One region of the Mesorhizobium sp. AA22 genome, then DNA from elsewhere that is predicted to be linked to it. Evidence: predicted binding sites of a transcription regulator. Region 1 holds the regulator's gene; each other region holds the start of a gene.
The links. Region 1 encodes LexA, which represses DNA repair genes until DNA is damaged. Its sites were predicted from a motif close to TGTTCNNNNTGTGTTCNG; they were not measured.
Positions count from the first base shown of each region.

Region 2: the regulator LexA is predicted to act here: its motif matches at 2,683-2,700, upstream of A9K68_RS22985 (sel1 repeat family protein).
Region 3: the regulator LexA is predicted to act here: its motif matches at 2,713-2,730, upstream of A9K68_RS25775 (PA0069 family radical SAM protein).

Region 1 is NZ_CP048406.1:3,743,638-3,747,844, forward strand. Features, by position in the region: partial or broken gene A9K68_RS18065 (ComEC/Rec2 family competence protein) at 1-1,395, shown strand, start outside; gene lexA (transcriptional repressor LexA) at 1,389-2,126, opposite strand; gene glp (gephyrin-like molybdotransferase Glp) at 2,231-3,436, opposite strand; gene moaC (cyclic pyranopterin monophosphate synthase MoaC) at 3,436-3,933, opposite strand; gene trpC (indole-3-glycerol phosphate synthase TrpC) at 4,000-4,207, opposite strand, start outside.
Region 2 is NZ_CP048406.1:4,752,552-4,756,758, forward strand. Features, by position in the region: gene A9K68_RS22975 (acetyl/propionyl/methylcrotonyl-CoA carboxylase subunit alpha) at 1-483, shown strand, start outside; gene A9K68_RS22980 (branched-chain amino acid ABC transporter substrate-binding protein) at 691-1,812, opposite strand; gene A9K68_RS22985 (sel1 repeat family protein) at 2,259-2,525, opposite strand; gene A9K68_RS22990 (DUF2147 domain-containing protein) at 2,997-3,341, shown strand; gene A9K68_RS31425 (hypothetical protein) at 3,622-3,774, shown strand; gene A9K68_RS22995 (hypothetical protein) at 3,809-4,003, shown strand; gene A9K68_RS23000 (AMP nucleosidase) at 4,127-4,207, shown strand, end outside.
Region 3 is NZ_CP048406.1:5,390,537-5,394,743, reverse strand. Features, by position in the region: gene A9K68_RS25785 (F0F1 ATP synthase subunit B) at 1-359, shown strand, start outside; gene A9K68_RS25780 (ribonuclease HII) at 634-1,329, opposite strand; gene A9K68_RS25775 (PA0069 family radical SAM protein) at 1,484-2,638, opposite strand; gene A9K68_RS25770 (glycosyltransferase) at 2,790-3,296, shown strand; gene A9K68_RS25765 (cyclase family protein) at 3,526-4,207, shown strand, end outside.

The sequences.
Region 1 (4,207 bases):
TATGGGATTGCTGCGCGGCGCCTTTGCGCTGTTTCCCGATTTTTCGTCACGCCGGCCGGTCAAGAAATATGCGGCTGCTGCCGCACTCCTTTCCATCGCTGCCTATCTCATTTTTTCCGGTATCGTGGTCGCGGCTGAACGCAGCTTCATCATGCTGGCGGTAATGCTTGTCGCCGTGCTGTTCGACCGAGCGGCACTTACCATGCGCAATCTGACGATTTCTGCCATCGCCGTCATCGTCGTGGCGCCGCACGAGGTGGTCGGCCCAAGCTTCCAGATGTCCTTCGCCGCGACTGCTGCTCTCGTGGGCGCCTATGCCGGCTGGTCCGACTATCGTGCCGACAGGGCCACGGCGCCGCCACAGCGACGGTCGCCGGTCGCTTTCGTCACGCGAAAACTCGCAGCTGGGACAGGTACCATCGCAATGACCTCCATCATTGCCGGCAGCGCCACTGCGCTCTTCGCCATCTGGCACTTCCAGCGCGTATCGCCGCTTAGCCTGTTCGCCAATCTGGCGGTCATGCCAATCGTCACGGTCGTCATGTTCCTGGCCGTCCTCAGCGCTCTGGCAATGCCTTTCGGCTTCGACGGACCTTTCCTCTACATGATGGGCAAGGGACTGACGGCCATGATCGCAATATCGGGATGGATTTCCGAGCGGTCGCCGGTCGATGCAGTCGGGCTGATCTCGTTGCAGTCGGTTCTGCTGGTGACGGTCGCCCTGGTCATCGCTACGATGGCGACGACATGGTTGCGGCTTGCGGCACTTCCCTTTGCGCTCGCCGGCCTGCTGACGATTTCCGACACGCGCGCCCCCGATGTGCTGATTTCGGAAGATGCGCATCTGGTGGCGCTGCCGATCGGCGGCGGCGAACTTGCCGTCAACCGGGTGCGTTCGAACGAATTCACCACCGACAACTGGAAACATGCGCTGGTTTCAGCGACCATTGTCGAGCCGGAGACATTCGAAAAAGGAGACGTGCGGTTCGACATCGCCGACCCGGCCGACCTGCCGCCTGGAGCGCCCTTCTACTGCACTGCCGGCCTGTGCCTCGCCCGGCACCCGTCCGGCGCGATCATCGCACTCGCCGACGACCGCAAAACCGCACGGCCAGCCTGTGCCTTGCGGATTTGATCGTCATCGACGATGCCACAGCCTATTATAATCCCTGCCGCAATCCGCTGGTTCTCGTCGTCACCAAACGGCAGCTCGCTCGCATGGGCAGTGCCGCCGTCTTCTTCGATCCGCTATCAGCGACGACGCGCGCAGAAATCCGTTTTGCCGTCAGACAGCCATATAGGCCCTGGCACGAGCAGCGGAGATTTTCGCGCGAGGCGAGGGGCTTGCCGCCATACCGCAGGGCCGAGAAACCCAAGAAGCCTGCCGCTCAGTAACGCCGGATCAGTCCGACGAGCTTGCCTTGCACCTTGACCCGGTCCGGCCCGAAGATGCGCGTCTCATAGGCCGGATTGGCGGCTTCCAGTGCAATCGAGGCGCCCTTGCGGCGGAACCGCTTCAGCGTCGCTTCCTCCTCGTCGACCAAGGCAACGATGATCTCGCCAGGCTGGGCGGTGTCGGCGTTGCGGATGATGACCGTGTCGCCGTCGAAAATGCCGGCCTCGATCATCGAATCACCCTTGACCTCCAGTGCGTAGTGCGTGCCGCCGGTGATCATGTCCGGTGGTACCGAGATCGAATGCGTCTGGTGCTGGATGGCGTCGATCGGCACACCGGCAGCGATGCGGCCCATCACCGGTATGGAGATGGTGGCAACGACGTCGTCGTCATTGCCGGCCGCGGGCAGGCGCGAAGGCGCCGGTTTGATCTGTCGTCCGAGGCTGCCCTGCCCAAGGCTGCCCTGAATGACGCTTGGCGAGAATTTGCGCGCCGCATTGAGGCCGGGCGCGATCGAATCGGGCAGGCGCAGCACCTCCAGCGCGCGGGCCCGGTTGGGCAGGCGGCGAATGAAACCGCGCTCCTCCAGCGCCGTGATCAGCCGATGGATTCCCGACTTCGAGGCGAGGTCGAGCGCTTCCTTCATCTCGTCGAACGAGGGCGGAATGCCGCTTTCCTTCAGCCGCTCGTGGATGAACATCAGCAGTTCATGTTGTTTGCGTGTCAGCATCGCGACCCCCAACAGAATCAGAAAAACAAAACCAGAACAAACACTATCTGTTCCAGTTGTGTTCCGCAACCGTTTAAAGTTCAATGAATGTGTTGACGTTTTGTTCAGCGTAGCATCAGCACGCTGCATGCGGCGCCCGTCGCGGCTGGGGGAGCGAATGGCTCGCGCACAATCAGCCCGTTGGCGTCGGCCAGCATTTTGAGCATCGAGGAATCCTGGACGCCGAACGGGGTCGCCAGTGGCGTGCCGGCTTCTTCCTTCACCACCGCGCGTACATAGTCCTGCCTGAGATCGTTGGCCGGCATGGTGGCGCCGAGCCGCGCCTGACGCATGTCCTGCCGGAAGGCGCGGCCGCCGAGCCGCGCAAGCAGCGGCTTCAGAAAGAGCTGCGTGCAGACCAGGCTCGCCACCGGATTGCCAGGCAGGCCGATGCAGCGGGTGTCGCCCAGCCGCCCGAACATCAACGGCTTGCCGGGCCGCATGGCGATTTTCCAGAAATCGAGCGTCATGCCTTCACCGGTCAGCACGTCATGGACCAGGTCATGGTCGCCGACCGAGGCGCCGCCCAGCGTGACAATGACATCGGCGCCTGCGTCGACCGCTTGTTTCACCAGCGTGGCGATCGCCTCCTTGCGGTCGGGGGCGATGCCGAGATCGAGCGCGCTGGCGCCGACCGAGCGGGCCGCGGCGGCGACGCCATAGGCATTGGACGAGATGATCTGGTCGGGGCCAAGGTCGCTGCCCGGCGGCAGCAATTCGTCGCCGGTGGCGATGATGGCGATCAGCGGCCGTTTCACCACGCTGACCTGCGGGTGGTTGGCCGAAGCCGCCAGCGACAATGCCGCCGGATCAAGCGGGCGGCCTTTCTCCAGCAGGACGTCGCCCTTCGAGAAATCGAGCCCGAGGCGGCGGATGTTGCGGCCTTCAACCGTCGACGCGGTCACTTCGACGCTGCCGCCGCCGAGATCCCTGGCATTCTCCTGGATAACGATGGTGTCGGCGCCTGCAGGAAGCGGCGCGCCGGTGAAGATGCGCACGGCCTGCGCCCGGCCGACTGTTCCGGCAAAGCCGCGTCCGGCCGGCGCCATGCCGATCACCGAAAGTCTTGCAGGCACGGACGCGACGTCCTCGGCCCGCACGGCATAGCCGTCCATGGCGGACGCGTTGAACGGCGGCTGGGTGCGGAGCGCCAGAAGCGGCTCCGCCAGCACGCGGTCGGCGGCGTCCATCAGGGCGACGCATTCAGCCTGCAAGGGCGCAGCATCCTCAAGCAGGCGCTCGAGCGCCTCGGCGACCGGAAGCAGTGCCATTATTGGCCTGCCCCCTTGGCGTCCGCCTTGTAGTCGCCGGATTTGCCGCCGGTCTTTTCCACCAGCCTGATGCCCGAGATCACCATGGCGCGGTCAACCGCCTTGGCCATGTCATAGATGGTCAGGCAGGCGACCGAGACGGCGGTCAGCGCTTCCATCTCGACGCCGGTCTTACCTGCGACGCGGGCCAGCGCCGTGACCTTCAGGCCTGGCAGCGTCGCGTCCGGTTCGATGTCAACGGATATCTTGGTCAACAGCAGCGGATGGCAGAGCGGGATCAGCTCATGCGTCCTCTTGGCCGCCATGATGCCGGCGATGCGCCCCGTGCCCAGCACGTCGCCCTTCTTGGCATCGCCGTCGAGAATCATCTTCAGCGTTTCGGGCCGCATCGCGACAAGACCTTCGGCGATTGCCGTGCGCGTCGTCTCCGCCTTGTCGCCGACATCGACCATATTGGCTTCGCCTTTCGGGCCAAGATGGGTGAGGGCGGCCGTCATCGTCAGTCAGTCTTAGAGCGACGTGCGTCCGTTTGGACGCGCAAAGTACGCTCTAGCACTTTGAATCTATGCATCGTGCTCTCCGAAAATCGATTCCGATTTTCGGGCCGATGCAATGGCGGGAACCTTGCCCGTCAAAAGCAGGCGCGTCGCAGTGGCCACATTCTGTTGCCGCATCAAGCTCTCGCCGACGAGGAACGTATCGATGTCGCTCAGTTCCAGCCTGCGGCAGTCTTCGTGCGAGAAAATACCGCTCTCGCTGACCAGCAGGCGG
Region 2 (4,207 bases), 1.0 Mb from region 1:
TCGCATTTCCACACTGTTCCGCGGCGCACGCGGCTACGATACGGCGATGATGAGATAGTCGCGCTTGTGTCGGTGCGGCCGGACAAGCGCTTCCAAGTGGCACTGGACGCACCTTATGACAGCGCCAGTCCGCTCGATCTTCGCGCCGCCCCTCGCCTCGCCCGCTGGCCAGGCCATGTCACTGTCTTTTCGGGCGCCATCGGCTACAGCTTCGCGGTGCCGGACCCGCTGGCGAGGGCCGACGAAATCGCTGCCGGCTCTGACAGCCTGCGCGCGCCGATGCCTGGCCTGGTCAAGCTGGTGCGCGCGGCAAGAGGCGAGGCCGTCATCAAGGGTCAGCCGCTGTTGATCCTGGAAGCGATGAAGATGGAGCACACGATTTCCGCCACTCATGACGGGACCATCGCCGAGATCGCAACGGAAGGCGCACAAGTCACCGACGGGACCGTGCTGGTGCGTTTTGCCGAGGAAGCCCACGTCTGACCGCTGTTCCTTCATCCAAGAGGCGACGTCGAAGACACGCGCCACAAACGCGTGCCCAAAATGAAAATGGCCGGGTCTGCCCCGGCCATCTCCGATTGTCGCCAGGCGCTAAAGCGCGTCTCATGCGAGGCGCTTTAGTTCTTGTTTTATGGATGTCGTTATCGCAAAACCGCTGCGCACTTTTGCGCGACATGCATTACCCACCCATTACGGCTGGATCGGCGCGTATTTGCCGTCGTGCCACTGGTTGATGTCGTAGCTGACGTTCTTGAGGTCGCCCTTTTCATCGAAAGTGACAGGGCCGACGACGGTGCTGATCGGCTCGCCATTCTTCAGCGCTTCGGCAACCTTGGCCGGGTCGTCGCTGCCGGCGCGCTTGATACCCTCGGCAAAGGCCTGGATCACGGCATAGGAGAACAGCGTGAAGCCCTCGGGCACGAAGCCGCCCGCCTTGATCTTTTCGATGGCTTCCTTCGCTTCGGGCTTCGCCTGCGGATCCGACGGGAAGACAAACATGGTGCCTTCGCCGGCCGGACCGGCGACCTGCCAGAATTCCGGCGTGGCGATCGAGTCCGGCATGATCAGCTGATACTTCAGGTTCTGTTCCGCCGACTGGCGCAGGATGAGGCCGGCTTCGGGGTGGTAGCCGCCGAAATAGACTATATCCGCCTTCAGGTCCTTGAGCTTGGTGACAAGCGCCGCGTAGTCTTTTTCACCGGCGTTGATGCCCTCGTAAAGGATCTCTTTGAGACCGTTCTGGTTCATCGTTGCCTTGACGGCGTCGGCGACGCCCTGCCCATAGGCGCTCTTGTCGTGCATGATGACGACGTTCTTGCCGGCATGATTCTTGGCGATCCATGGACCGATGAAAGCGCCCTGCGCATCATCGCGCGTATAAAGGCGCATGATCGTCGGCCAGCCGGCTTTCGCGGCCGCGTCGGTCAGCTCTGGATTCGACGAAGCCGGGCTCATCATCAGCGTCCCGGCTTCGGCGTAGACGGCCGAGGCCGGAATGCTCGAGCCCGAGCAGGCATGCCCATCGACGAACTTGACACCGTTGGCAACGATGCGGTTGGCGACCGAAACCGCCTGTTTCGGATCGCACTGGTCATCCTGTATGTCGAGCTTGATCTGGCGGCCTTCGACACCTCCAGCCGCGTTGATCGCGTCGGCGGCGGCTTGCGCGCCCTGCTTGAACTGGTCGCCGATGGTGGCAAGCTGTCCGGTCATTGGTCCGACCACCGAAAAGGTGATGTCTTCGGCGAACGCAACCGGCGCGCTCATCATCAGGCCGATTATGGCCGCGCTCAAAATACCCAACTTTTTCATGGTGACACAACTCCTCCACTCCCGCGCGGGCCGCTCCGGCCGCGCCTCTTCCAGAGTGGCCGGGAGAATCTCACCCTTCGCCAAGCCTGTCTAGGCGCATCGGCGGCACTCAATTGGGCCTGCAGCCTTTCTGTTTGACCATGATCTTTTCCAAAAACCGGTTTCCACTTTTTGGGATCATGGTCAGAAAACGCAAAAGCCGCGCCTGCCTTGTTCCGGCCGGTCGCGGCTTTGTCGATCGAACAATCCCGAACGCTCACGCGCCCGAAAACCGCTCGCCATCCCTGTCCGTGGCGCAGCCTGGCCGAATCCGGCCTGCCGCGTTCTTGTCATTGTTGGCACGACCGTCTTGCGCGGCCTTGTTCCTGCCGGCCCGGCCGTCTTGCGCGGCCTCGACCTGAAGCGTCCCTGTCGGTATCTCAGTGCCTGATGAACTCAGGGCCAACTTAGTGCATTGTCATCCATTCGCGGGCTTCGCGCAGAGCCCTGGCGATCTCGACCTTCGACATGGCGGCCGACAATTCCGAGCGCAGTTCCGCAGCGCGGACCGAACCCTTGATCGCAGCAATATTGAACCATTTGTGGGCGGCGACGACATCGGTCTCGCAATCGCGGCCAGTCGCATACATCATGCCCAGTTCGAAAAGAATGTCGGCCTGGGCAGTTGCCCCCATGGCGCCGAAGCCGGCTTCAGGCATTTCAAAACGTGCCATTTCAATCCCCTGTTCTAGCCCCTGTCAGGCTCCCGAGAGCTGCCTCGTTCTGTCCCTTGGTATCTGTTGATAAACCTTGGGGGTGGCCGCTCTTTCGATGTTTTCGAGAATGAACCGGAGGCTTGAATCCGTCGTTAAATGGCGTGCTTAATTTGAGGAAAACAAAGCTAAAACAAGAGGTAAACGCGAGAATTCGTTAAGGATGCAAAGCCAGCAATTTCGCCGGTTTGCACTAAATTTGACGAAAATTTGCGAGGTGAAGATCAAGACTCCGCTAACCACGGGAGACAAAGACGGAGTTGCGAACGTTTCATTTCTCACCGATGAGACCGTTTCGGGCGACCAGAAAATCCTGAAGTCTTCCGCAGCGGCACCGCTTTTGTTTTGCCGGGACGTGAATTAGCTTACTTTTGCGTAAAAGGCAGACCGGCGGGCGGAACATCCGGCCGGATTTCTACAGGGAGGACAAACATGTTTCGCAAAATCAGCATGGTCTTGGCGGCCACATTGATCATGGCCGGCACGGCTTGGGCCGATCCGATCGAGGGCAACTGGAAAACGCAGGCCGGCGCGACCGCCGCCATAGCCGGCGGCGGCGGAGCATTCTCCATCACGCTCAAATCAGGCAAATTTTCCGGCAAGCGCATTGGTTCGTTCAAGGTGTCCGGCGCCAACAAATATACCGGGACCATAACCGACCCGGAGACCGACAAGACCTATTCCGGCAAGGCCTCGGTCTCAGGCGCTTCGCTCAAAATGAGCGGCTGCGTGCTCGGCGGGCTGATTTGCAGGAGCCAGACCTGGCACAAGCTCTGATCGTTTTGACTGCCACAAATTGAAAACGGGGCCTTCGCGGCCCCGTTTTTGTTTGCGCCGTCTGTTTGAGTGCATCCTTCGTCCCTGTCACCAAGATTTGGGGGGCAGCAAGACTGCGGGCCGGCGCACGACTGCGGCGACGCTCGTGGCCGGCGACCGCGCGGTAGCGGCGGGCACTCAACACTCCGTCGATAAGTTTGAACCGCAGATGAACGCCGGCATCAGAACCGGTTCAGTTGCATGAGGGCATTCTCATGCGTGTTGAAGGAGACACCACGCAATGTTCGCCCGCCGCTTCACCATCGTCTGCCTGCTGATGAGCCTGTTCGGCATGTTGTTCGCCATCCTGGTTGCCGAGGCCGGCCGCCCGGCCCGCTCCTGGGACCAGGCCAATTCCTGCCGGTTCGGTTGCCCGAGCCACCTTCGCCATTGAAGCCGGCAAAAACCTTAGAGAGAAGCAACATACCATGAACCGCATCGTCGCCAACGCCCTCAAGGCCCTTCGGCTTGTGCCGCGGGCGACGCTCATCCTGACGGTTCTTGCAGCGCCGGTTCTGGCCGTGCCCACGATGCGCGCCGATGCCGGCTCGACGATCGAAGCGCCGGCGTTGAAGAAGAACGGCGTCGGCTTTGTGCTGTTGGTCAGTCTGCGACGCGGCTAGGTCGATCGGCCAACCCATTCAATAATGAAAAACGACCCTTTGGCCCCTCCCAACCGTATGGCCAAGCCTCTATATTGGGTCATGGAAAAGCGAATCTATCCTCAAGCCATAGACTCAGTCGTGATGCCGGAGCCGTTTGGCCGGCAGATCTTCAATGATGCCGGAAAGGCCGTCGCGGCCCTGCAGGCCCTCTACGACCGCAAC
Region 3 (4,207 bases), 1.6 Mb from region 1:
AGCTTGAAGAAGCGCGCCGGCTGCGCGAGGAGGCCCAGCAATTGCTCGGTCAATACCAGCGCAAGCGCAAGGAAGCCGAGCAGGAGGCCGCCGACATCGTCGCCGCCGCCAAGCGCGAGGCCGACATGCTGGCTGCCGAGGCGCACAAGAAGACCGAGGACTATGTCGCCCGGCGCACCGCGCTTGCCGAACAGAAGATCGGTCAGGCCGAGCGCGAGGCGATCAGCGAGGTGCGCGCCAGCGCCGTCGATATCGCCGTCGAAGCCGCCCGCACGCTGCTCGCCGGCAAGATTGACGCAAAGGCCGGCGCCGACCTGTTCAAGGCCTCTCTTCAGGAAGTGAAGTCCAAGCTGAATTAAGCGACTTCATCCAGAAGCCATCGAAAGCTGCCCGGGAAACCTGGCGGCTTTTTTGTTGGGCGACAGTGGAGATTGGCGAAAACGGTCGAGCGCACAATCTCCCCCCTTGAGGGGGAGATGTCGCCGAAGGCGACAGAGGGGGTCGCCTCAGCGTCGCGACGTCATATCGGATAACACGTCGGATGAAAGAGAAGGTCGGCGCTTCACGCGCGGCGACACCCGCTGGCCTGCCGGCCATCTCCCCCTCAAGGGAGGAGATTAGCCACCGCTTTCGCTAGTCCAGGCCGGAAAGGCTCTCTTCATCGAGCACTTCGGTTCCGCCAAGCCGGAACGGTGCGAAGGACGCGCGGTGCAGCCGCGCCACCGGTCCATGCATCTCGATTGCGGTGCGGTGGCGGACCGTGGCGTAGCCCATATGCAGTTCGAACCCGTAATGCGCGTGATGGCTGCCGCAGCCGCACATCATGCGGTCGCGCATCACCTTGGCGACGATCGAGGCGGCGGCGATCGACTGCGAGCGTTGATCGCCCTTGATCAGCGCTCTTCCTTCGCATGGCAGTCCGGGCGGCACGTCTCGGCCATCGGCTAGGGCCAGCTTTGGCTGCACCGAGAGCCCGACCAGAGCGCGGCGCATCGCCTCGAGGCTGGCCTTGAGAATATTGCTGCCATCGATGCCTTCCGCGCTGACCGAGGCCATCGACACGCCAAGAGCGGAGCCGAGGATTTTCAGGAACAGTGCCTCGCGCTGCAGATGGCTGAGGCGCTTGGAATCGTCGAGACCATCGGGAATGTTGGCGGGATCGAGTACCACCGCTGCCGCGACGACTGGCCCGGCGAGCGGGCCGCGGCCGGCCTCGTCCATTCCCGCCACCGGCCACAGACCTTCGGCCATCGCCTTCGTCTCGAAGGAGAAATCGGGTCTCTCGACGATTTCGAAGAGAAGCGGAGAATCAGAACGCGCGCGAGCCATGTTGCGGCGAGGTTCGCATCGGCTCCGATTCTCCGCAAGCCCCTCCGGGGCGGTGAGGCACCGGACCCGGAGGGCACCGTCTGCAAGCCCGGGGACAGGACAGGCCGGACGGGATTTTTCCATGTGCCGCCGGCTGCTGCGGCACATGATGCCTTCAAAGCAGCATCAGTTGCTCGGTTGCCTTGGCCGCAGCGACGAACTGGTCGGTCCTGAGCGACCGGCGCTCGGCATTGAGGCCAAGCCGTTTGGCGGCGATCTCGAAGCGCCGGCCGATCTGCCAGGCATACGGGCCAGAGCCTTTCATGCGCTTGCCCCATTCCGAATCGTAATCCTTGCCGTCGCGCATCGAGCGGATCAGCGACATCACGTGACGGTAGCGGTCGGGATAATGGCGCAGCAGCCAATCCTTGAAGATCGGCGCGACCTCCAGCGGTAGCCGCAGCAGGACGTAACCCGCCTCACGCGCGCCCGCCGCGTAGGCCGAATCGAGGATGCGCTCCATCTCCTGGTCTGTCAGGCCAGGGACGATCGGTGCGACCATGACAGAGGCCGGAATGCCGGCATCCGAAAGCCGCCTGATCGCCTCCAGCCGCTTGCTCGGCGTCGAGGCGCGGGGTTCCATGGTGCGCGCCAGCATGCGGTCGAGCGTCGTCACCGACAGCGCCACCTTGGCCAGTCCGCGCTCGGCCATGCGCGACAGGATGTCGATGTCGCGCGTCACCAGCGCGGATTTGGTGACGATGCCGACCGGGTGGCCGCGCGCCTCCAGCACTTCGAGGATCTCGCGCATGATCCGGTACTGCTTCTCGATGGGCTGGTAGGGATCGGTGTTGGTGCCGATCGCGATGGTGCGCGGCTGGTAGCCGTCCTTCGACAGTTCCTTGTCGAGCATGCGCGCCGCATCCGGCTTGGCGAACAGCTTCGATTCGAAATCCAGCCCCGGCGACAGCCCCATGAAGGCATGCGTAGGCCTGGCGAAACAGTAGACGCAGCCATGTTCGCAGCCACGATAGGGGTTGATCGAGCGGTCGAAGGAAATATCGGGTGATTCGTTGCGGGTGATGATGGTGCGCGGCTTCTCGACCTGCACCTCCGTCTTGAACGGCGGCAACTCCTCCAGCGAATTCCAGCCGTCATCGAAGACATGCCGGCTGACCGGCTCGAACCGCCCGGACGGATTGATGCCCGCGGAACGGCCGCGATTGCGCTCCGGACGCACGCGCATCCCGCTCTGTTCGATCATCGCATTGGCCATCTCGGCTCTTCCTGCTCCGAAGGCTGCAATGTCGGCACGCACGATCTGTTCCATTTTCGCCCTCTCCCAGGGACTGTCGGCTGGCTGTCGAATCGCTCTGTTCATGAAATTATTCCTATTTCGTTTACTGGAACAAATCAAGAACAATTTTATGATGCGACGCAAAAACTGGCGCTGCGCCCGGCTTTCCGCTATTCGGCTAACGATGCTCAGCGTTCTCATCCAGACCCTGAATGACGAGGAAAGACTTGCCCGCACGCTCGCCTCGCTGATCGGCGGCGCGGTCGAGGGCGTGGTGCGCGATGTCATCGTCTGCGACACCGGCTCGACCGACCAGACGCACCGCGTTGCCGAACATGCCGGTTGCCTTTATGTGGCGAGCGGTGGCATTGCTGCCGGCATCAGGCAGGCCAAGGGCGACTGGCTGCTGCTGCTGGAGCCGGGCGCACGGCTGGCGGAGGGCTGGATCGACGAGGTCGTCGCCCACACAGCCAGGCAAACCATGCCGGCGCGGTTCTCGCGGGCGCGCGGCAGCCGCGTGCCGTTCCTGTCGCGGGTGTTTTCGGGAAACCGGGCACTGGCCGAAGGGCTGGTGATCAGCAAGCGTCAGGCCGCGGCCATGTCGAAAAACGCCCGCAGCGCCGAAGCCATCGCGCGCGGCCTCGCGACCAAGAGGCTCGACGCCGAGATCTGGGTGGCGCCGGTGAAGTGAAGGGCGTCCCTCTCCGGTAAGCGGACGAGGGAAGAGCGCGTCCTCCGCTGGGATGAGGCGGCGCTCAAGCCGTGGGCGGAAAGCGGCTTGGTGGAAGCCGTATTGGCGCGAGGAATGCATATGCTTGTCGTCCTGCGGGAAACTCGCGATACTCGGCGACGTCTAGGGGAGATTGCAGATGAATGTATCTCAATTCGTTCGTATCGCCTTACTCGGAGCCGCTTGGTCAGTGCCAGCGATCGCGGTGGCGCAGGAATCGTCCCTTTGGTCGGTTTATGAGAACACGCTCAAATCGGCCAAGTACATCGATCTGACCCATGCCTTCGAGCCGGTGCAGCCCGTATGGCCAGGCTTCGCAAATGCCAAGTTCAAACCGGCTGTCGCCGGCAAGGATATCGAGGGCTACGTCAAGGCCGGCGAAGAGTTCACCTACGACAAGCATGGGTTCGTCGCGAGCGCCTACGAGTTGACGACGGACCAGTATGGCACGCAACTCGATCCGCCCTCCCACTGGAACCCACTCGGTGCAACGATCAGCGACCTGCCGGCCACTTATGCCGTGCGGCCGCTCGTCGTAATCGACATCAGCGGCAAGGTGCAGACTGACGAAGGCTATCACCTCCAGGTCGCTGACATCGAAGAATGGGAAAAGGAGCACGGCCGCATACCGGAGGGTTCGGTCGTCTTTGTGCGTTCGGATTGGCACAAGAAATGGTCCGATGCCGCCCGCTTCAACCAGAAGCCGTTTCCAGGCGTCAGTTTGAACGCGCTGAAGTTTCTGCATCTGGAGCGGAAGATTCTGTTTCATGGTCATGAGCCGCTCGACACCGACACCACGCCCAATCTCGAAGGCGAACATTGGCTGCTTCACAACGATTTCACGCAGGCAGAAGGCGTTGCAAATCTCGATA